DNA from 3 places in the Anoxybacillus sp. P3H1B genome. Region 1 is predicted to be linked to each of the others. Evidence: riboswitches for the same ligand, from Rfam matches in the RefSeq annotation. Region 1 holds a riboswitch; each other region holds the start of a gene.
The links. Region 1 has a riboswitch for cobalamin ahead of AT864_RS12040 (ferredoxin). Riboswitches for the same ligand answer to the same signal wherever they lie in the genome.

Region 2: linked by a shared signal. The riboswitch ahead of metE (5-methyltetrahydropteroyltriglutamate--homocysteine S-methyltransferase) and the one ahead of AT864_RS12040 (ferredoxin) in region 1 are both predicted to bind cobalamin.
Region 3: linked by a shared signal. The riboswitch ahead of AT864_RS07825 (ribonucleoside-diphosphate reductase subunit alpha) and the one ahead of AT864_RS12040 (ferredoxin) in region 1 are both predicted to bind cobalamin.

The regions. Positions count from the first base shown of each region.
Region 1 covers NZ_LPUG01000019.1:31,520-39,354, reverse strand. The annotation lists gene cobJ (precorrin-3B C(17)-methyltransferase) at 1-436, opposite strand, end outside; gene AT864_RS12060 (energy-coupling factor ABC transporter ATP-binding protein) at 691-1,527, opposite strand; gene cbiQ (cobalt ECF transporter T component CbiQ) at 1,544-2,257, opposite strand; gene AT864_RS12050 (energy-coupling factor ABC transporter substrate-binding protein) at 2,254-2,538, opposite strand; gene AT864_RS12045 (energy-coupling factor ABC transporter permease) at 2,542-3,282, opposite strand; gene AT864_RS12040 (ferredoxin) at 3,279-3,668, opposite strand; cobalamin riboswitch at 3,798-3,989, opposite strand; gene rraA (ribonuclease E activity regulator RraA) at 4,054-4,533, opposite strand; gene ubiB (2-polyprenylphenol 6-hydroxylase) at 5,020-6,696, opposite strand; gene AT864_RS12025 (phasin family protein) at 6,734-7,024, opposite strand; gene AT864_RS12020 (GNAT family N-acetyltransferase) at 7,424-7,835, shown strand, end outside.
Region 2 covers NZ_LPUG01000010.1:88,271-96,105, reverse strand. The annotation lists gene AT864_RS04000 (acyl-CoA thioesterase) at 1-89, opposite strand, end outside; gene metE (5-methyltetrahydropteroyltriglutamate--homocysteine S-methyltransferase) at 64-2,406, opposite strand; cobalamin riboswitch at 2,708-2,888, opposite strand; cobalamin riboswitch at 3,351-3,556, shown strand; gene AT864_RS17845 (hypothetical protein) at 3,743-3,985, shown strand; gene mmgD (citrate synthase) at 4,009-5,115, shown strand; gene AT864_RS03985 (bifunctional 2-methylcitrate dehydratase/aconitate hydratase) at 5,212-6,660, shown strand; gene prpB (methylisocitrate lyase) at 6,754-7,698, shown strand.
Region 3 covers NZ_LPUG01000012.1:96,658-104,492, reverse strand. The annotation lists gene AT864_RS07840 (YbdD/YjiX family protein) at 1-17, opposite strand, end outside; gene AT864_RS07835 (carbon starvation CstA family protein) at 10-2,088, opposite strand; gene AT864_RS07830 (hypothetical protein) at 2,408-2,869, shown strand; cobalamin riboswitch at 3,016-3,212, shown strand; gene AT864_RS07825 (ribonucleoside-diphosphate reductase subunit alpha) at 3,337-5,577, shown strand; gene AT864_RS07820 (ribonucleotide-diphosphate reductase subunit beta) at 5,595-6,635, shown strand; gene AT864_RS07810 (TerC family protein) at 6,853-7,542, opposite strand; gene AT864_RS07805 (YkvA family protein) at 7,562-7,834, opposite strand.

The DNA of each region.
Region 1 (7,835 bases):
ACGGCGTCAAGTGATCGCTTAAGCTAATGGTACAAGCATCGTGCATAATAGGGGCCCCTAATAGCGCTGCACATGAATGGATGGCAGAAACTCCGGGAATGATTTCGACTTCTATTCCGCTTTCTTTTGTCCATCCCTTCTCAATTAATACCTCATATACAAGTCCCGCCATGCCATACACTCCTGCATCGCCGCTTGAAATAACCGCTACTTTCTTGCCCTTTTCCGCCCATTTCACCGCTTCCTGCGCTCGGCTCACCTCTTCTGTCATACCTGTGCTGATAATCGGCTTTTCTCCTATTAAATCCGCCACAAGCTCGATGTAAGTCTTATAGCCAATCACAATATCACTTTCTTCAATCGCTTGTCGTGCCCGTTTCGTCATGTGGTCGGCACTGCCCGGCCCAAATCCGATGACCAATAATTTTCCTTGCATTGTTTCACCTCTTTCTTTATGATTCAGCCTTCTCCTTTAGCCATGAAGGTTTAACAAGACGACAGCCGAGATTATGTCAGCAAAAGGTCAGATAGCAACGCTTCCAAAGTTCATCAATGTTTGAAAGCGGCTTGCGGCTCAAGAATTCAGCCATCAAAACTATAAAATGATGCCTCTATCACTCTAGAAGGCTGGGAACCTAGCAAACTGGCTAACCGTTTATGATTTAGTCTGATTTAAAGCATTTAAGAATCTTAAAAAAGCGCGTTCGCGTACCATTCTGCTTTTTCGCCTAATCGTTGCTTCAGCTCGCAAATATCGCGAGGGATTTTTGCGTCTTCGGGAAAAAGGGCGTTCCAAACGGAAGCAAGCAGCGGAATGCCGAGACGGTATTCTTGCAGTACGCTCGGCCGTGCAAACAGCTCTTGCGGTTCCCCGTGCATCACAATTTGCCCATCATGCATCACAAAGACGATGTCAGCCCATTTCAAAACAAAGTCAAAATCGTGAGTCGCAATGAATACCGTTGTTCCTGCTTGATGAATATCATTGATTTTTTCTACCAATCGCTCTGTTTGTAAGAGATCCAAATAGGCTGTCGGTTCATCTAACACTAGCAAATGCGGCCTCATGGCCATCACCGAAGCAAGAGTCAGCCATTTTTTTTGGCCGAGACTTAAATGGTGGACAGGCTTGTCCATCCATGATTGCAGGCCAAATTCACGAACCGTTCTGGCGATTTCCTGATTGATTTCTGCTTCATGTAGCCCCAGCTGATGCAAGCCAAAGGCTAATTCATCTCTCACAACAGGAGCCAAAAGCTGATGTTCTGGATTTTGAAAAACAATGCCTACCTCTCGGCGCCATTGTTGAATCGTTTGGCGCCGGTCATCCATTTTTTGCTCTTTCCAATAGATGCATCCGCGATTGGGGCGCAACAGCCCGTTCATATGCAAAAATAACGTCGTTTTCCCACAGCCATTATGGCCAATAAGCGCATATTTTTTCCCTCTGAAAATCTGAAGAGACACTCCCTTCAGCACTTCTTGGCCATGAGGATATTGGTAATACACCTCTTCTAATCTCAACATCTTTTTTTCCTCTCGATCATCTCATCCATATGAGTACCCCCATTCCGGCAATCGCCTCTACAATATAGCGCTTGCTCCATACACCACGCGTTTCGTTTTGAATATAGACAAGCTCATCGGAAAACCCGCGCGCCCGTAATGCGAGCAATAAAGCATGGTAAGCGCCCCATACTTTTTGCCAAAGCTGAAAAATAAGCATGGCGCCATGCCGCCAATGACTGCCGCCGTTGCGTGCTTTCATCGCCGTATACAATTCCTCCGCCGCCTGCTCAAACACAAAGACAAATCGATACATAAAAAATAGTAATTCAATCATAACGGATGGTATTTTCAGTTTTTTTAATACATAGAGCAACTCTGGAAACGGCGTTGTTACTAAAAGGAAAAATAAGCACGACCATGCTGCAATGGAGCGCAGCGATACATCGATTGCTGTCGGAATATTTCCTCGATTCACGGATATGTGCCATGAATCAAGGGAAATAAGCAAAATCGGCCAGCTAATTAAAAGGAAAAGGATGACCATTCCCAACGTTTTTACATATACTTTCCAAGAAACACCTGCATACCCAATCGTCCATATGGCTAGCCAGAAAATAATAAAAAGATGCGTTCCTCTGCTTCCTACCATAGTGTTCAAAAGCAAGAGAAAAGAGAATAAAGTCTTTTGTTCAGGCCGCAGACGGCGCAGACGATTATGATAGGCAATCATGTCAAAATGCCGAATCATTCCGCTTCATCTCTTCGACCGGCTCGACCTTTATAAACGCCGATAATATAGCCAATCACCCCGGCGCCAAGCGCGGCTTGCAAAGAAAATAACAATGTTTCCACTTCCCCACCCGGCGGTGAAAAGATCGTCTCAAACCAAGGCTTATAATCCGGGACGATCGTTTGAATCGCTTTTTCCGCTTGATCATCTGTACCGCCAAAATCCGAATTGCGAACCAATAGCAAGGGAGCGACAGCTAATACAAAAGCAAGAACAATAAGCAATAGATTTCGCTTCATCTGCTAGGCTCCTTTCTGAAGTTGATTCAGCTCTCGACTGCTGTAAGTAGATAAAAAGTTCCACACAACAACAGTCAGCAGCCCTTCGGTGATCGCGAGCGGTATTTGCGTAATCGCAAAAATTCCGGCAAATTTAAGAAATGAAGCTGCTACTCCTCCTGTTGTGTCGGGAAAAGCAAGCGCCAATTGCCATGATGTAACTACATATGTGGCCAAGTCAGAAAGAAAAGCGGCTAAAAAAATGACAAATCGCTGCGAAATGTTATACCTTTTTCCTAAACGATACACCCCGTATGCTACTAGCGGACCGCATACCGCCATGGACACCGCGTTCGCTCCTAATGTCGTCAATCCCCCATGCGCCAGTAGTAACGCTTGGAATAAAAGAACGATGCTCCCCATCACCGTCATCGTTAGCGGACCAAATAAGACGGCCCCGAGCCCGACTCCAGTCGGATGGGAGCTGCTGCCTGTCACCGATGGGATTTTTAACGCCGAAAGTACAAAGGTAAAAGCTCCTGAAAGCGCAATCAACAATTTTAATTCAGGATGGCGCTTTGTGATCTTCATCAGCGCTCGCACTCCTGCGATGAAAAACGGCAGAAAAACAATCCACCAAAATAGCGCCCATTTCATCGGCAAAAATCCTTCCATAATATGCATAGCATAGGCTGGTGTGCCGCTATTGACAGTAAAATAAACAACAAGGCCACATAGCAGCAGCAGAAACTTCCATTGCTTCATACCCTCTCCTCCTTGATGCTAGCTTTTTTAGTAATGCCAACCGCAGCTGTTGGATGGCACATCGATAATCCATCTTCTCCATACTGATAGGTGACAATATCTTTTAAAGGATCCCCATCTTTTAAATGTGTTTGGACAAGCTCTCTTCCTTTATCCGGCGTCACCCCCTTGTACCAAACTCCTTGCGGATACACGATTACGACGCACGCATCATTACAGCGGCCATTGCAGCGCGTTCTCGTTGTGTGTACAGTGCTGTCCAATTCCAGCCGCGCAATTTCATCACGAATGGCGATTGTCACCTCCTCTCCGCCTTTTCGCATGCAGCTGCCGCCGTTACAGATCAATATGTGATGCTTTACTCCAGTTAAATTCCACGTTGTCACACCGATCCTCTCCTTTTTGATGAAATAAAAAAGCACCTCTATCGATAGAGGTGCAGAAAAATGCATACGGCCAATCACAAATGCATATGTATACCATTCCCCCGCACGTCTACCTATAATCCCGTAGGTATCCGGCCGAGCAAATAAGGCAGGTCTCCTGACTTAGAATCATCGCTTCATTGCGCCTTCCCGAAGTTTCCTTCAGTGACATGATGCAATGAAGCTCCTCATCACAGTGGCGGGTACCGTGACGGCTTTTCACCGTACTTCCCTTTTAAGCCTGTCCCAATAGAGAAAGGCACCTTACTTGCTTTAGCAAACGATTCAATGATTCAGTTGTTCCTCCACAATGATATGATGAATTTTCGAAAAAAGTCAACCATTTTTATTTTTCGAACAGTTTTGTTTTAGCGACAACAACTCCATCGCTATCAACATACACATGCGCGCCCGGCTCCCAATGTACGCCCCCGAATTCAAGAACGCGATCACGCGCCCCTTTCCCTTCTTTTTTGCTTTTGACAGGGCATGTCCCAAGAGCGATTACGCCAAGCGGCATTTGCGCAATTTCAGCTGAATCGCGAATGCAACCATGGACAATCACGCCTACAAGTCCTCGTTCACAAGCGATTTGTGCCAGACGATCTCCGAGCAATGCACAATTTCGCGAACCTTTTCCATCAACAACTAACACCGTGCCTGCCGGAATGGTTTCTAGCGCTTCGCGAACGAGCACATTGTCCTCGAATACCTCAACAGTGGCAATCGGTCCGGAAAACTCTGTTTTTCCGCCATAAGAATGCAACGGTAATTGGCACACTTGCAGCTCCGACAAAAATTGATCACATAAATCTGCTGTCTTCATTTAATTTCCCTTCCCTCATTTTTCTTTGTCTATTAAATCCTTTTGACATTTTGAAAAAAAATCCTGCAAAATCCGTCAAAAAAAAACAGAGGAACGGTGAAATAAGAAGAACTAATATGGTTTCCCGCAAGTGTGGATGATCATTTTACTAAAAATATGGAATGATTGAGCTAGACACAAGCTTTTCTGCCATATGCATGCCCAGTCGGCAAGTCATTTGCTTGCCGACTACGGCAGAAAAGCTTGGAATCAAGTAATGCCAATGGTTTTTATTGGATCATCAGCACACCTGATTGTTTACATAAAATTATTATCGTAACACATTCTAGTCGAGCCTCTGCAGGCAGTCCCTATATAAGCAGGTTTCGACAGCACGCTTTGGCGTGACCGAGACAAGTCAGCGGCCTATCCTCTAACCGTGGTTCTCCATTTTATACAGCACGAGAAATAAAACAAGTAATCCACCACCAGCGATTAGGTCAACAGCTAAAACCGTCCGGATTTATAAATTAAATATAACAGCCATAAAAACATCAAAGAGGCGATACCAAACCCAATCTCAATTGCTGGAATTTTCCAAAGCAAAGTCGATTGCCTACCTAAAGAAGAGCCAATAATAATCCCTGCCATAATAATGCTGAAGGACAGCAGCACAATACTGAACGATAAGCGATTACTAATTTGATCTAATTTTTTTAAAAAAAGCGGCCATTCAGGAATATCCATTTTCAAATGCAGCTTTCCTTGTTTAATAAATGCCGTTAACTCCTTCATGTTCTTAGGGAAGTCCAGCAACATTTCTCCATAATTGAACACGCGCTTCCACACTTCTTCGGTTAGATGTTTAGGATGCAAGCGCTCCTTTAATAGCTGGCGGCCGAATGGTTCAGCAATATTGAGAATGTTCAGCTCCGGATCTAACTGCTCTGCTACGCCTTCCACTGTTAGCAACGTCTTTCCCAGAAGGGTTAAATCTTTCGGAATGCGAATAGAGTGTTGAAAGGCAACATGAAACAAATCATGAAGCGCCTCGCCAAGACTGATTTGGCTGAGCGGAACATTGTAGTATTTCTCTCTTAATTGTTCGATATCCTCATGCAATCGCGATACATCGACATGCTCAGGAACAAGCCCCATTTGATACAGCGATTTAATGATCCCATCTGTATTATGACGCATTAAAGCAATCACTAACGAAGAAAAGTGATATTTCATATCTGGCGTCAGACGCCCGATCATCCCAAAATCAATAAAAGCGATCACCTCCCCCGGCAATACGAATAGATTGCCGGGATGAGGATCTCCATGGAAAAACCCTTCTCTTAAAATTTGCTGCAAAATTGCCTTGGTTAGACGTTCGGCCAAATGTTTCAAGTCATATCCGCTTTCCTTCAGCCGCTCCAACTCGTTAAGTTTGATTCCTTCCACATATTCCATCGTTAGCACTTTTTTGCTTGAATACTCCCAAAATACTTTTGGAACATAAATGCTAGGATCTTGTTTAAATTGCTGAAAAATTTTATCAGCATTCCTCGCTTCAATCGTATAATCAAGCTCGGCCCGAAGAGATTGCGAGAATTCTTCAACCATATCGCCGATTTGATATTGCGCGGCCCATGAAAGGCGGCGCTCAGCGAGAATCGCTAAATCTTGCAGAATTTCTAAATCCGTTTCAATCATATGGACGATATTCGGGCGCTGAATTTTAACAGCGACTTGTTCTCCTGAATGCAAGATGGCTCGATGAACTTGTCCAATCGAAGCGGCCGCAATCGGAACCGCCTCGAACTGTTGAAACAATCGATCCACATCACTTCCTAATTCCTCATGAACCGTTCGTGCGACTTCGGCAAATGAAAAAGAAGAAACTTGATCTTGCAGCTTTTCCAATTCCCGAATAATAGGGCCAGGAATTAAATCCGGACGCGTGCTCGCAATCTGCCCCAGCTTCACGAAAGTTGGACCCAACTCCTGTAAAACGAGCCTGATTCGTTCTCCAATTGTTTTTTCATTCTTTTCCTGCGCATCGAAAAATAATCTTTGTGGAAGAGAAAGAAACTGGGAAAACCCGATTTCCTCCGCTACGATCCCAAAGCCATGGCGAATCAAAGCGACAGCGATCTCCCGATAACGACTTACATGACGCATCCTTTTTCCGGCCATTGGTTTGTCTCCTTTTGCAGCTCCAAAATCTTTTTATTTACTCGTTTTTCTGCTCCAAGCGTTGAATTCGTTCTTCTAATTGGCGAATATCCTCTTTTGTAGCTAAATCAAGTTTATCAAGCATTTGTTTAAACTGCTCACGCACAGCGCGTTGAAACTCCGCTTTCCCTTCTTCCTTTTGCCGAATCCATTGATCAATTACATCTTTTGACTCTTCTAAAGATAATTCTCCTCTTTTTACTAGCTCATCCACCAACTTCTCTGCTTGCTCTTTGCTGACAGCCGCCAAACCAAGACCAAATGCCAACATCTTTCTAATCATATCCATTCTTATCCTTCCTCCTTCATTATGTGTTTTTTACATCTTTTGCATTTCATGTTTGTTAGCTTCAATGTACCTTTGAATTTCGCTCCTGTCAAACATCAGTGCCTTTTGTTCCACCGCAAAAGGCCGTTGCTCTCAATTCGTCATGCCTTTAGCAATAGAAAAGTTCCGCCAAACGGGCTATAAACATCGAATAAATCATCTGATTGAAGGAGTCGTCGGCTCGGTTCGTCCTTGTCACGCGAAAGCATGAAGCTCTTACACCAATAAAAGGGAGGAAACAAAAAGCGATATATAATAGACTGCCCAAAGCCGTTGCTTTTTTTCCTTTGCCCAGTACCCAGCATTGCCTTTTTTCTTAAAATCGCTTATAATTCGTCGAAATAGGGAGGAGGAAACGCTTTGTTTCAAGTCGTTGAATATAAACGAAATGATATGATGATTTCCACTAATCGTGCCCTCATTCAAATGGACCGCGTATGCGAGTTTCTGGCTCAGTCCTATTGGGCCAATCAAAGGGAACGAACAACGATTATCAAATCGATTGAACATTCGCTATGCTTTTCTCTTTTTCACGGCCAGACACAGATTGGATTTGCACGCGTGGTTACTGACGGAGCTACATTCGCCTATTTATGCGATGTTTTTATTGATGAAGCCTATCGCGGCAGAGAGCTTGGCAAGTGGCTGGTGGAATGTGTCCTGCAGCACCCTGATCTTCTCAATATCCGCCGCTTTTTATTAGTGACAAAGGATGCGCATGGTCTTTACCAGCCGTTCGGATTTGAAGTGCTGCATGAGCCAGATCAGTTTA
Region 2 (7,835 bases), on a different contig from region 1:
AAAATAGTATGATGATGGTTCGTATCTGATGGGAGCACTAAATCGGTTAATAGTGTCCGTGACTCACTTGCTCGTTTTGACTGCGTCATAGCGTTTTCCTTCCTCCCATTCTTTTTTCTCTTCCAGCAATCTCGCACGCACCAACTTGGCAGCAGCCACCATATTTTTTAAAGAGGCTACTGTCTCTTGTTCTTTCCGCGTTTTTAGCCCGCAATCGGGATTGACCCAAAATTGTTCCGGGTTCAAGACTTGCAGAGATCTTTCAATCATTTCCGCCATTTCCGCTACAGACGGAACTCGCGGACTATGAATATCATAAACGCCTAATCCAATTCCTTTCGGATATGTTTCTTTTTCAAAAACAGAAATCATTTCACCATGGCTTCTGGATGTTTCAATTGAAATTACATCTGCATCCATTTGATTGATGACAGGCAGATAAGACGAAAAATCACAATAGCACATATGAGTATGAATTTGCGTCTCATCCTTTACAATGGAAGTGGCTACACGAAACATCCGTACAGCCCACTCTAAATATTCCTGCTTCTTTTCTTCTTTTAGCGGAAGTCCCTCAAGCAAAGCGGGCTCATCCACTTGAATGACTGAAATTCCTGATTCCTCTAGTGCTTTGATTTCGTTTCGCAACGCAAGGGCAATTTGCTCCGCTACTTTATGTCGAGGCAGATCATCACGAACAAATGACCAATTTAAAATAGTGACAGGACCTGTGAGCATTCCTTTAACTATTTTTTCTGTTAACGATTGTGCGTATACACTTTCCTTAACCGTCATCGGCTGCAAAAATTCGACATCGCCGTATATAATCGGCGGGCGAACGCAGCGCGAACCATATGATTGCACCCATCCATTTTCAGTAAAGGCAAAGCCCCCTAATTTTTCGGCGAAAAACTCGACCATATCGGTTCTTTCAAATTCACCGTGCACCAAAACATCTAATCCTATTTTTTCTTGAATATCGATCCATCTCTTAATTTCTGCTTCAATAAAGCGCTCATATTGCGGCTGGCTCCACTCGCCTTTTTTGAGCTTTTGGCGCGCTTTCCGCACTTCTGCTGTCTGTGGAAAACTGCCAATTGTCGTCGTTGGCAATATTGGAAGCTGGCTTATTTCTTGCTGCTTCTTTTGCCGTACCAAATAGGATGATGCTCTCTCAAGCTGCGCCTTCGTTAGGTTCTCGCACTCCTTGTGCACGTTCGCATTATATCTTGAAGCATCCTTTTTCCATAAATGAAGCGCTTGTTGATTTTGAGCATAATAATGAGCGCGCTTTCCTTCGCCATCGATGAATCGTTCTGTTAAATACACAAGCTCCTCCAGCTTTTCATCAGCAAATGCCAGCATCTGCTGCAAGTTCAAAGGCAATGTTTTTTCGTATGTTGTCGTAACAGGGACATGCAGCAAGCTATTTGATGGCTGCAGCCATAACCGTTCAGATGGGACAGAATGCAAAATTTTTTCCACGAGACGGCTGGCTGCCGACAGGTCGGTCCGCCAAATATTGCGTCCATCAATCACCCCTGCCGCTAGCACTTTATCTTCTGGAAAACCGCTCTTCGATAAATGGCGCAAATTTTTCTCTAGGCCATAAACAAAATCAAGGCCAATCCCGCTAACAGGAAGCTTCATTAGTTCTTCATACCAGTCTACTGCCTCAAAGTATGTCTGCAACATCATCTTTAAGTTAGGAGCAGCTTGAGGCAACCGCTCATAAACAGATACAAATTCCTCCATCTCTTTTTTGGTTAAGGAAGTAGCAAGAATGGGTTCATCAATCTGTATCCATTTTACCCCCTCGCGCTCCAGCTCCTTTAGTATTTGCTCATAAAGCGGAAGCAGCAATGATAGAAAATAGGAAAATTGCTTTTCATCATAGCCTTTGGAAAGCTTCATAAACGTATAAGGTCCGATCAAAACAGGCTTTCCTTCAACTCCTAATTTCTCCTTCGCTTCCCGAAAATCCTTTAATGGTTTGTTTTCTGTTATATGCAGGCGGGAGCTTTGTTCCTTGCTCCATTCTGGAACAATGTAATGATAATTGGTGTTAAACCATTTCGTCATTTCGCATGCTGGTGCTTTTTCATTGCCGCGCGCCATCGCGAAATAAACTGAGAGAGGAACCTCTCCCCCCTGATAATCGAAACGTTCAGGAATGAAACCAAACATAGCCGCTGTATCAAGCATATGATCATAAAGGGTAAAGTCGCCAACCGGCACAAGATCAATCCCTATTTCCCGCTGCTTTTTGATATGGTTTAGACGAATGGACTGCATCGTGTCCAAAAAAATTTTTTCGTCTATCTCTCCATTCCAGAAAGATTCTAATGCTTTTTTCCACTCTCGTTTTTCCCCAATACGTGGATAGCCAAGATTGCTTGATTTCATTTCCTCACTCTCTCCTATCATTTTATTTTTATCGTTTTTCCACTCTCTACCTGATCTTTAGGCGGGACTTGCCTGATAGGAAATCTATGTTGTCCATTCGATGGCTCGGTTTCCCGTTCATCCTTCCAGCTGAGTTGCTCTTCTCCTCACATCTCCCCGCATTCACCGCGATTTGACGTCATATTTCTTTTTCCGAATAATAAAAAAGCATTCCTAACGCTCCAACGGAAGCTAGAAATGCCATAAAAAAGGATTAATCCCTTTGTCCATGATGAACACCTCCCTATCCTCCGTAGGTAAAAGCAGTGTTGTCAGAACAGGCAGGTCTCCTGACTTAAGGATCATTGCTTTCCGCTCGCCTTCCCAATCTTTGATCAGTGGCAGTAAAGCGGAAAGCTCCTCTATTACAGTGGCGGGACCGTGCCGGAATCTCACCGGTCTTCCCTTTTCATCCGCAGGGAGCCTTGGACTGGGCCATTTAGTCTTGACTCACCTTTGGAACCTGTTCCCACATTTATTTTCTTGTTCGCCAAGAAAAAAACGCTTCAAACCTCCATTCTAAGCCTGTCATGAAGTATCAGAAAAATTTTACAATAACCCTATCATTCTTCGAAAAAATTGTCAAGGAGATTAAGTCTTCTGATTCATGGCGCAAATCTAATTTCGACAGAAGTCGATCGCTTTTATTAAGATTAACCATTCAAAAAGAGCATTCCAGTTTCAAAGCGTAACAAGTATCAACCAATAAGCTGTAGACCGTGTTGTTCGAATGCTCAACCGTCGAAATCGGAGCATCACCTTCTCATTTTTCATCCTTAAGTTATATCTAGATAACTTTCATGATCGAACACTGTCGGAAGCAGCCCAGGCCACCTGTTAGAAAGTTAAGAATTTTTTTGTTTTCGTCTCAGAAAAAATATGATATAGTGAACTTGAAAATTGAATAACTTTGGTTAGGATCAGGTATCGGTAAGCAAAAGAGCGCTTGACCGGTTTAAAAGGGAAGTTCGGTGCAAATCCGACGCTGTCCCGCAACTGTAAATGGGAGCAACCTGCCAAAACCACTGTTGAATGCTTGACATATCAACGGGAAGGGGCTAGGAAGCGATGAACATAAGCCAGGAGACCTGCCTGATTCGGTCCACACCAAAAACCTACGAGGATAGGGGGTGTTGAGGAAGCGGAAAAAACATATGTTTTTTTGTATATGTTTTTCATAGGGGATCGTATGCGCTTTTTCAGCATCTTCATTTGCGAAGATGCTTTTTTTATTTGCTTCAAGCGCATGTCCATCATTCGAATCGTATTGGAACTTGAGAACGAAAGGACAGACATCATGCACAACACATTCGGAACAAAGCAATATTTTTTGGAAGCGTTTAAGCAAACGGTCATGAACAATTTTACAATACATCCACCCGTTTCTTTAATGGATCTGTACGATCATTATCAATCGGAAATTGCCGTCCGCCTCCCTTTGTCAGAACAGCCATCATGCCGTGCTAATTTGCAGCAAGCATATCAAGAAATACGACAAGAACTTGTTTTCAGCAAGGAGTCGGCCGACGAAAGCAAATGATTTTAAATTAAGGAGGGATCTTTTTGGAATTTCGTCCAGGATTAGAAGAAATCATAGCGGCTGAAACGAAAATTTCATTTCTTGATGTGGAGAATGAAGAAATCGTCATCCGGGGATATGATCTGATCAAGCTTGTAGAAACCAAAACATATACCGAGGCAGCACATCTGCTTATTGAAGGAAAACTACCGTCACAGCCAGAAAAAGAGCGCTTTGAAATGCAGCTTCACACACAAAGAACACTGCCGCAAGAACTGGTGAAAATTTTGAAGCAGCTGCCGCAAACTACCCATCCGATGGATGCACTGCGAACCGGTATTTCCGTTTTAGCCAGCTTTGACCCACATCTCGATGAACGAACAGAAGCGGCTAATAAAGAAAAAGCGATTAAGCTTTTGGCTCAAGTACCTGCCATTATTGCAAGCAGCCATCGCTTGTTGCATAACCAGCCAGTCGTTCCATCGCACCAAGAACTCTCTTACAGCGCCAATTTTCTATATATGCTGACAGGGAAGCAACCAAGCGAGCTGGAAGTGAAAATATTTGACCGTTCGCTCATCGCTTATATTGAACATGAGCTGCCAAACTCGACATTTACAGCGCGGGTCATTTCCTCCACCCACGCCGATTTGTACGGAGCATTGACAGGGGCTGTGTCATCGTTAAAGGGGCATCTTCATGGAGGAGCCAACGAGGCCGTTATGTATATGCTCAAAGAAGCGGAATCGCCAGAAAAATACAAACAGCTGCTCTATCAAAAGCTAGCCAATAAGGAACGAATTATGGGATTTGGTCATCGCGTATACATGAAAAAGATGGATCCACGAGCCTTGCTTATGAAAAAGGCGCTTCAAGAGCTTAGCGAAGTCCGCGGCGACACGACTCTGCTCGAAATGTGCGAGGCGGGAGAAACAATTATGAGAGAAGAAAAAGGACTCTATCCAAATCTAGATTACTATGCTGCTCCTGTCTATTATTTGCTTGGTATTCCAATTGAGCTTTACACACCGATTTTCTTTAGTGCCCGAACCGCCGGCCTTTGCGCCCACGTGATTGAACAGCATAACAATAACCGGCTATACCGCCCTCGCGTCAAATATGTCGGAGAGCGCCACCTGCAAGTGAACTGAAAAAGCAGATTAAACGCTCACCCGAAGAGGAATTGGGGCCAGCAATTCCTCTTCTTTTTATCATAATATAAATGGAGTCTAGAAAGGAAGAGATTCATGAGTGAAGTTTTAATAAAAAATAATGAAAAACAACAAACAGACGAATTGCTTGTTCAAATTGCGGATTATGTTCTTAACGGAAAAATCGAAAGTCATGAAGCATTCGAAACAGCTCGCTATGTCCTATTGGACACGTTAGGCTGCGGCATTCTTGCACTCCGCTATCCGGAATGCACAAAACTGTTAGGCCCCATTGTGCCAGGGACCGTCGTTCCTAACGGCTGCCGCATTCCCGGAACTTCTTTTGTTCTTGATCCCGTCCAAGGTGCATTTAATATCGGCTGCATGATTCGCTGGCTTGACTATAATGATACATGGCTAGCTGCGGAATGGGGACACCCTTCTGATAATCTCGGGGGCATCTTAGCCGCTGCTGATTACGTAAGCCGCCGCAATATTTCGCAAGCAAAAAAGCCGCTGAACATGAGCGATGTGCTGAAAGCGATGATTCAGGCCCATGAAATTCAAGGAGTGCTTGCACTGGAAAATAGTTTAAATCGCGTAGGATTAGACCATGTACTCTTCGTTAAAGTGGCGTCGACAGCTGTTGTCACCAAGCTTTTCGGCGGGGGACGCGAAGAAATAATCAATGCCCTATCGAATGCTTGGCTCGATAACTCCAGCCTGCGTACATATCGTCACGCCCCAAATACAGGATGGCGAAAATCGTGGGCTGCTGGAGATGCAACAAGTCGAGCTGTTCGTCTTGCACTCATGTCTTTAACAGGTGAAATGGGATATCCAACTGCTCTTTCCGCACCAAATTGGGGATTTGAAGATGTGCTATTCAAAGGGCAAAAGTTGAAGCTTGCTCGTTCTCTTGGATCATATGTAATGGAGAATGTTCTTTTCAAAATTTCTTATCCTGCTGAGTTCCATGCCCAAACAGCAGTCGAGTGCGCCATTGAGCTCCATCCTGAAGTGAAGGATCGCCTGGACGAAATTGAGGAGATTATCATTACAACCCATGAATCAGCCATCCGCATTATTGATAAAACCGGGCCATTGCATAATCCTGCCGATCGCGACCATTGCCTTCAATACATCACAGCGGTCGGTCTTATCTACGGAGATTTAACGGCTGATCACTATGAAGACGAAATCGCGAAAGATCCAAGAATCGATGCGCTTCGCGAGAAAATGACCGTTATCGAAAATAAACAATACAGCCGTGACTATCTTGATCCAGAAAAGCGTTCGATTGCTAACGCCGTACAAATTCGCTTTCAGAATGGCAGCGAAACAAGGCAAATCGTCCGCGAATATCCGATCGGACATCGTTTCCGCCGCCAGGAAGCAATCCCTAAGTTATTAGAAAAATACACGAAAAACCTTGAAACACGTTTTCCAAAAAAACAGATTGACCGCATCTTAGACATTTCTCTCGATCAAGACCGGCTCGCAGCTACCCCTGTACATGAATTTGTCGATTTATTTGTCATTTAATCATTTAAAAATACTAAAGCAGGTTTCTCTTGAAGCTAGGAGAAAATGAATGCTTATGCCTTGAAAAATTCATTGGAAAGGGAGGGAGCTCCTTTGGTTTGGATTGTCGAACGTGAATCAACACAACACGAACTTGCCGAACGATTTCGCTATTTAATGAACGCCCCGGAAATTTTGCAAATTCCAGGCGCTCATGACGGAATGGCGGCCCTTATTGCCAGAAAAGTCGGCTTTCAAGCTCTTTATTTATCAGGAGCAGCGTTTACCGCCAGCCGTGGGCTTCCTGATTTAGGCATTATTACTTCAGAAGAAGTGGCACAGCGAGCACGAGAGCTAGTTCGTGCGACCAATTTGCCGTTGCTAGTGGATATTGATACAGGGTTTGGCGGCATTCTTAACACGGCACGCACAGCAAAAGAAATGGTGGAAGCACGTGTGGCTGCCGTGCAAATCGAAGATCAGGAACTGCCAAAAAAATGCGGCCATTTGAATGGTAAGAAGCTCGTTTCTCCAGAAGAGATGGTACAAAAAATTAAAGTGTTGAAGGAAGTAGCCCCTTCACTTGTGGTCGTGGCTCGCACCGATGCGTATGCCGTCGAAGGAATTGAGCAAACGATTGAGCGGACACGCCGATATGCGGAAGCAGGCGCAGATGCCATTTTTCCAGAAGCATTAACAAGCAAAGACGATTTCGCTAAGATGAAACAAGCCATCTCGATTCCGCTGCTCGCAAATATGACAGAATTCGGAAAAACTCCATATTATACTGCTGAAGAATTTGCATCTCTCGGCTATTCTATGGTCATTTATCCGGTCACTTCGCTTCGGGTTGCTGCAAAAGCGTATGAGCGAGTATATGAAGCGATTTTAACAACCGGCACGCAAAAAAACGAGCTTGACCAGATGCAATCACGCAAAGAATTATATGATGTCATTCATTATTACGATTTTGAAGCTCTCGATCAGACCATTGCAAAAACCGTTCTTCCTGATGATGACTTGTCAAATGAAAGAGAAGCTGATCAACGCTACAAATGAACACATGTTTTCCCTGACTCCATAAGTAAAGGCGCACTCTCCTCATGTTCATCACTGATGAGCATGAGGAGAATAAGTTATAGACAAAGTCAATGCTGACTTTGTCTATTGATGCTTTCAAAACGGTTGACAGATAA
Region 3 (7,835 bases), on a different contig from region 1:
GCTAGAAGCTTACGCATAATGCTTAACCCCATTTCCATCATCCCGTGGAATATAAGGAGCTTCTTTAAGAGGTGTTGCTTTATTATTCAATACTTTAATCCAAATGTTAATCGACGAAATGAGCACAGCTAAAACGACGAGCATAAAAATGCCGCATAACGCTGCATCTACATAATCATTCATAATAATTTGCCGCATTTGCGCTTCTGTCGTCGCTGGTGCTAAAATATTGCCTTCGTTTAGCGCATTTCTGAATACTTTCGCATGTGATAAAAATCCAATTTTAGCATCCGGATGGAACAATTTTTGAAATCCAGCTGTCATCGTTACAACTAATAGCCACACTGTTGGCACTAACGTTACCCATGCGTATGCCTTTTTCCCCATCTTAAATAAAAGAGTCGTTCCTAATAAAAGGGCGATACCAGCAAGCATTTGGTTGGCAATACCAAACAGCGGCCATAATGTATTGATTCCGCCAAGCGGATCAATGACTCCTTGATAGAGGAAATATCCCCATCCGAGTACACATAAAGCCGTTGCAATAATATTGGCCGGCAATGAATCGGTTTTAGCAAATGGTTTATAAAAATGTCCGATAATATCTTGAATCATGAAGCGGCCAACACGCGTTCCCGCATCAATCGTCGTTAAAATAAATAGCGCTTCAAATAAAATCGCAAAATGGTACCAAAAAGCCATAAATGCTTTTCCACCAATCACTTTTGAAAGGATCACTGCCATCCCAATAGCCAAAGTCGGTGCACCGCCTGTACGCGATAAAATCGTTTGCTCCCCTACATCTTTGGCCAACTCTGTCAATGCGTCTGGGGTAACGACAAATCCCCAAGATGAAACCGTTTGGGCAGCCTGGACTACATCTGTGCCAATAGCAGCTGCTGGACTATTAATCGCAAAATAAACCCCTGGTGTTAGCACGCATGCTGCGACAAGAGCCATTACCGCTACAAACGACTCCATAAGCATCGCCCCATATCCGATTGGGCGGGCATGACTTTCGAGTTCGATCATTTTTGGCGTCGTTCCGGAAGAAACAAGAGCATGGAATCCAGAAACAGCTCCGCACGCAATGGTGATAAATAAAAATGGGAATAAATTTCCTGAAAATACAGGTCCTGTTCCATCCACGAATTTGGTCACAGCAGGCATTTGCAAATCAGGTGCAACAACAAGAATACCAAGCGCTAGACCAACGATCGTTCCGATTTTAAGAAAAGTGCTTAAATAATCGCGCGGCGCTAGCAATAGCCATACAGGCAACGCCGAAGCCACAAATCCATAAGCAATCATTAAAAGAGCAATTGTCTCCCCTTTAAATGTAAACATATTGGCTAATGTCGGATGTTCAGCCACATGCTGTCCCGCAATAAGGGAAACAATCAGCAGAACAAAACCGATCAATGAAGCTTCCCCTACGCGGCCTGGCCGCAGATAGCGCATGTAAATTCCCATAAAAATCGCAATCGGAATCGTTGCCGCAATGGTAAACATTCCCCACGGGCTTCCTACAAGCGCTTTCACAACCACCAACGCTAACACGGCTAATAAAATAATCATGATACCTAAAATCCCAAGCATAGCAACAAGCCCTGTGAAGGAGCCCATTTCTTCTTTAATCATTTCACCAAGTGACTTTCCGTTGCGGCGCATTGAAGCAAACAAAATGACAAAATCCTGTACCGCACCTGCTAGTACCACACCGACTACAATCCAAAGCGTGCCCGGCAAATATCCCATCTGTGATGCCAAAATAGGGCCAACAAGCGGGCCAGCTCCTGCAATAGCAGCAAAATGATGTCCGAATAACACCCATTTATTCGTCGGCACATAGTCTTTTCCATCATTCATCACTTCAGCTGGTGTTTTGCGATTATCATCCAGCTCAAATACTTTCTGCGCAATAAATTTGCTATAAAAACGATAAGCCACTGCATATACACACACCGCTGCCACAATGAGCCAAATCGCATTAATCGTTTCGCCGCGGTGCAGAGCCAATACCGCAAAGCCAATGGCTCCAATGATCGAAATCAATCCCCAAATCACGATTGATTTAACCGCTTTCAAAATCCTCTCCCCCTTTGCACTAAAAAATTATACTCTACTCACAGCGATTATACTAACTATTCTGAAAAGTTACCCAAATATTTTCTTAACATGAACAAAACTAGACATAACATGTCAAATTACACACCTAACATGCACCATTTTCAAATTCCCGATCTCAATAGGAACAAAATGTATATTTTCAATAAAATGTAATTATATAAACTGTAAAAAGCGGAAATGATAAAAATAAGGCAGGGCTCTTTTTCTATATACGAGGCGATATAGGATATAGTCGATGATCAACAAATAAAATCCATTAGTAAAGGGTTAAGAAAACGTGAAAGCAATTGAACGGTTGTTATGGAGTATTGCTTTACCAGGATTCGGACAGCTTTTGAATCAAAAGTATTTCAAAGGAACCATCTTTATTTTATTAGAATTTATTGTAAACTCTCAATCCCGATTTAATGAAGCCATTCGCCTGAGCTTTTTGGGAAAAACAATCGAAGCAACCCAAGTCATTGATTTTCAATGGCTTATGTTTTATCCGTGTTTGTATTTTTTTGCAATGTGGGATGCTTATAAAGATGCTGACGGTGGTCGCTCTCCTTACGCTTTTCTTCCATTCGTTTTTTCAGCTTATTTTGTCACAGTTGGACTGATGTACTCTTCCCGCGTTACCATCTTCGGCATTTTTTTTGGACCAATTTGGCTGCCAATGCTCTCAGTTATTCCTGGTGTGCTCACCGGTTTACTGATTCGCTCGCTGCTTATTAAATTTCTCCCACTTCAAAAATAAACGCGCCGATCGAGCGCGTTTTTTATTTTTCCACTTCAGAAATATTATAGTTGAATTTTCCATTGATTTATTATATGATGATACCAGTGCAACTAACAAACACAATATATTGTATCGAAGAATAAAAACAAAAACTATATATAGTAGAACAAACCACAAGTAAAGGTGTCCCTTAGGACTTAATAGGGAATCTGGTGTAAATCCAGAACTGCCCCCGCAACTGTATGTGCGGACGAAATGGAAGCTCCACTGTATACGAAAGCTTATACGGCGCGTATACGGGAAGGATCCAAAGTAGGAAGAAGCACAAGTCAGGAGACCTGCCTTGCTTGTTTCGTTTCACATTCTTCGGGGAGGGAGAAGATGAAGCGATGGTTTAAGAAGGGAAGTTTTATTCCTTTTTATACTATCGTTTCATCCACTCAATCCGGAGTGGATTTTTTTATTGGAAAGAGGAGGAGCCGATAATGACGTTTACTTTTCAAACCGTTTCTCAAGAAGAATTGATTGCCTGGATTCATGATCTTACAAATGAATTTCCTCATCTAGACACATCCGAATATATCAAGCGTGTGCTTCGCATGATTCAAAACAAAGACACTGCGTCCTTCGAACAAATGGCAAATGATTGCATTCTTGAGGGACTTTCATATATTAGCGAAGCAGAACCAGACTGGACCTTTGTTTGCGCCCGCATTTATTTACAGAAGCTTTATCACGAAGCAGCTCAAAATCGCGGTTATCATCCAAAAGAACGCTACGGTGATTTTTACGAGCTGGTCGCTTCTCTCGTTTCCAAGGGAGTTTACAACCATTCTTTGCTTGATGATTATGAAAAAGAAGAAATTAAAGAGATTGGAGCGATCATCAATCCAGAAAAAGACAAGCTATTTACCTATATCGGTCTCCGCACGCTTGCAGATCGCTATCTTGCCCGTGATTATGAAAGAAATTTATATGAACTGCCGCAAGAGCGCTTTCTCATCATCGCGATGACATTGATGGCCAAAGAGCCAAAAACGCAGCGACTTGCCTTTATCCGAGAAGCATACTGGGCATTAAGCAATTTATATATGACGGTTGCCACTCCGACTTTAGCCAATGCAGGAAAAAACTATGGTCAGCTATCAAGCTGCTTTATCGATACGATTGATGACAGCCTGCAAGGTATTTACGACAGCAATACCGATATTGCTAACCTTTCCAAGGCAGGGGGCGGCATTGGCGTCTATCTCGGAAAGATTCGCAGCCGCGGCAGCGATATTAAAGGATTTAAAGGGATTTCATCCGGCGTGATTCCATGGATGAAGCAATTGAATAACACCGCTGTCAGCGTCGATCAGCTTGGCCAAAGAAAAGGAGCCATCTCTGTCTACTTAGACGTGTGGCATAAAGATATTTTTGCTTTTTTAGATGCCAAATTAAACAATGGCGATGAACGGATGAGGACACACGATTTATTCACAGGCGTTTGCATCCCTGATTTATTTATGGAGCAAGTAGAAAAACGCGGAGATTGGTATTTATTTGATCCACACGAAATACGACAAATCATGGGATTCAGTCTAGAAGACTTTTATGATGAAGAAAAAGGGGACGGCAGTTTTCGTCAAAAATATTGGGAATGCGTTCAAGAAAAGCGCCTTTCAAAAGAGAGAGTTCCAGCTATTGAAATTATGAAAAGCATTATGCGCAGCCAGCTAGAATCAGGCACACCATTTATGTTTTATCGCGATGAAGTGAATCGAAAAAATCCGAACTCACATCTCGGCATGATTTATTGTAGCAACCTTTGCACTGAAATTGCCCAAAATCAAAGCCCGACCGTGATGGAAAAACAATATGTAAAAGATGGGAAAATCATCATTGAAAAAATCCCTGGCGATTTTGTCGTCTGCAACCTATCATCGATCAATTTAGCTAAAGCCGTTATGGACGATGTGCTTGAACGGCTCGTCCCTATTCAAATGCGCATGCTTGATAACGTGATTGACTTAAACCAAATCCCTGTTTTGCAGGCACAGTTGACAAATCAAAAATATCGGGCTGTCGGACTAGGCACATTTGGATGGCATCATTTGCTCGCTTTAAAAGGCATTCGCTGGGAATCAGAAGAGGCCGTTTATTATGCGGACGAGCTTTATGAACAAATTGCTTATCTCACTATTCAAGCAAGCATGGAGCTTGCTCAAGAAAAAGGCAGTTACCCAGCGTTTTCTGGATCTGATTGGCAGACAGGGGCCTATTTCGATAAACGTGGCTACAACACTTCCAAATGGATTCATCTGAAAGAAAACGTAGCTAAACATGGAATGCGCAACGGCTATGTGATGGCGATTGCTCCCAATGCTTCGACATCGATTATTGCCGGCAGTACCGCCAGCATTGATCCGATCTTTTTGAAGATGTATGCCGAAGAAAAAAAAGATTATAAGATTCCAGTTACAGCGCCAGACTTAAACGAAAAAACAACTTGGTACTATAAATCAGCCTATCATATTGACCAGTATTGGAGCATTCAACAAAACGCGATGCGACAGCGCCATATTGACCAATCCATCTCATTCAATTTTTACGTAATGAACACCATTAAAGCAAAGGATTTATTAGCCCTTCATCTTGCCGCTTGGAAATCCGGTTTAAAAACAACCTATTATGTTCGTTCAACATCAAGCAACATTGAAGAATGTGAATCATGCGCAAGTTAATATAAGGAGGAGTTATGATGACATCTGCTTTAACGAAACGAATCATTATGGACCCTGAAGCGCCCAACCGTTCCACGCGAATCATCAACGGACGATGCTCGAATGTGCTCAATTGGGACGATATTGCCTATCCTTGGGCATATGCTAAATATAAACGAATGCTCGCCAATTTTTGGACACCATTTGAAATTAATATGTCCCAAGATGTCAAGCAATTTCCATTATTAACCGCACGTGAACAGGATGCTTTTTTAAAAATTATCGGCCTGCTAGCCTTACTTGACAGCATCCAAACAGATTATGCAGGAAAGGTTGCTGATTACATTACCGACTCAAGCATCAACGCGCTGATGATCATGCTGGCTCAACAGGAGGTCATTCATAATCATTCTTATTCTTACGTACTTTCTAGCCTCGTTCCAAAACAAAAGCAAGATGAGGTATTTGAATTTTGGCGAAATGAGCCTATATTGCGGAAAAGAAACGATTTTGTCACAAACGGATATAAAGAATTTGCCGAGCAGCCAAATGTAGAAAATTTATTAAAATCCATTGTCTATGATGTCATTTTAGAAGGCTTATTCTTCTATTCCGGCTTTGCTTTCTTTTATAACTTGGCACGCAATCAAAAAATGGTGGCCACAAGCACTATGATTAATTATATTAATCGCGATGAACATATCCATGTCGACTTATTCGCAAAAATATTCCAAGAGGTTCTGCGCGAATATCCAGAATATCGGACAGATGACTTAGCGGCATTTGTTCAGCAAACCTTTATTCAAGCGGCCGAATTAGAAATCGAATGGGCGAGCTTCATGATCGGCCATGATATTGAAGGCATTCATCTTGAGGATTTACATGATTACATTAAATTTTATGCGAATGTCCGCTGCCACCAGCTTGGCTTCGAGCGTCCATTTGAAGGCTATCGGACAAATCCGCTCCGCTGGATTAAAGCCTATGAAGAAGTAGATCTAGGCAAATCCGACTTTTTTGAACAAAAATCGCGACAATATACAAAAGTGAATGTCGATAATGGCTTCGATGAGCTCTAACAAAGCATCCGCCAATCATTCATGGCCGATGAGCCGGCAAACAAAATCCATTAAACATCCCGTCATTTCTATTTCTGCATCAGAAGGACTGAAAAACGCTTGGCAGACAAGAAACACAGCCGAACGCAAACACAAATCAAACCAAGGCGTTCACGAATAGACAAATAAAGCCTCCCTGCCGGATAAAAGCGTTTCGGCAACAGTCTAAAGCCGCCAATCATTGATTGGCGGCTTTAGCTTCCCCTTTATTATTTTCTTTTCCCTTTTTGATCATGCCAGCGCAAACGACTCCAGCAACGACAAGCAGCTCAAAACCATATTTAATCACAGGATTAGCAAAGTATCCTTTTAAAAACGGCTCATCAACAATCATCTTTGAAGCGGTCCACGCAAGAATGGCACCACCGATTGTAATAATGATTGGAAAACGCTCCACCCATTTCAAAATAAGGGTACTGCCCCACACAACGACTGGAACCGAAATGAGCAATCCCAAAACGACTAATAAAAAGCTACCATGCGCAGCTCCTGCTACTGCTAATACGTTGTCTAAACCCATTAACGCATCAGCGATAATAATGGTTCGAATCGCCTCCCACATGCTTTTCCCTGCCTGCACTTCATGCCCTTTTTCTTCCACCAATAGCTTATAGGCAATCCAGATGAGTAAAACTCCACCGACTAGCAGCAAACCTGGAATTTTTAATAACCATACAACAGCCAGGGTTGCCACGGCGCGAATGACAATCGCTCCAACCGTCCCCCATAGAATCGTTTGCTTTTGTTGCTGTTTTGGCAAATTGCGTGCCGCCAGCCCGATTACAATCGCATTATCTCCAGCTAATACTAAGTCGATAATGATAATAGATAAAAGAGCGGACCAAAACTCCATTGAAAATAACTCCATTTAGCATTTCCTCCTTCCATTACACTCCGTATTTACGCTTTAAGTGATGTGGCGATGCTTCTATCATTTTCTGCAAAATCCACATAAAAATTGCCACATCATCAAAAATACCAAAAATACCTAACCAATCAGGGAGCAGATCAAACGGAAAAACAAAGTAGGCAAATATGATCAGCACATATGTCATCTTTTTAGAAAGCGGTATTTCATGAGAACAAAAAAATCCAACTAAAAATGGGATCAAGCGATAAGTGTGAAAAAGCAATCTCGCTTTTTTCCAGGCTTTTCTCATT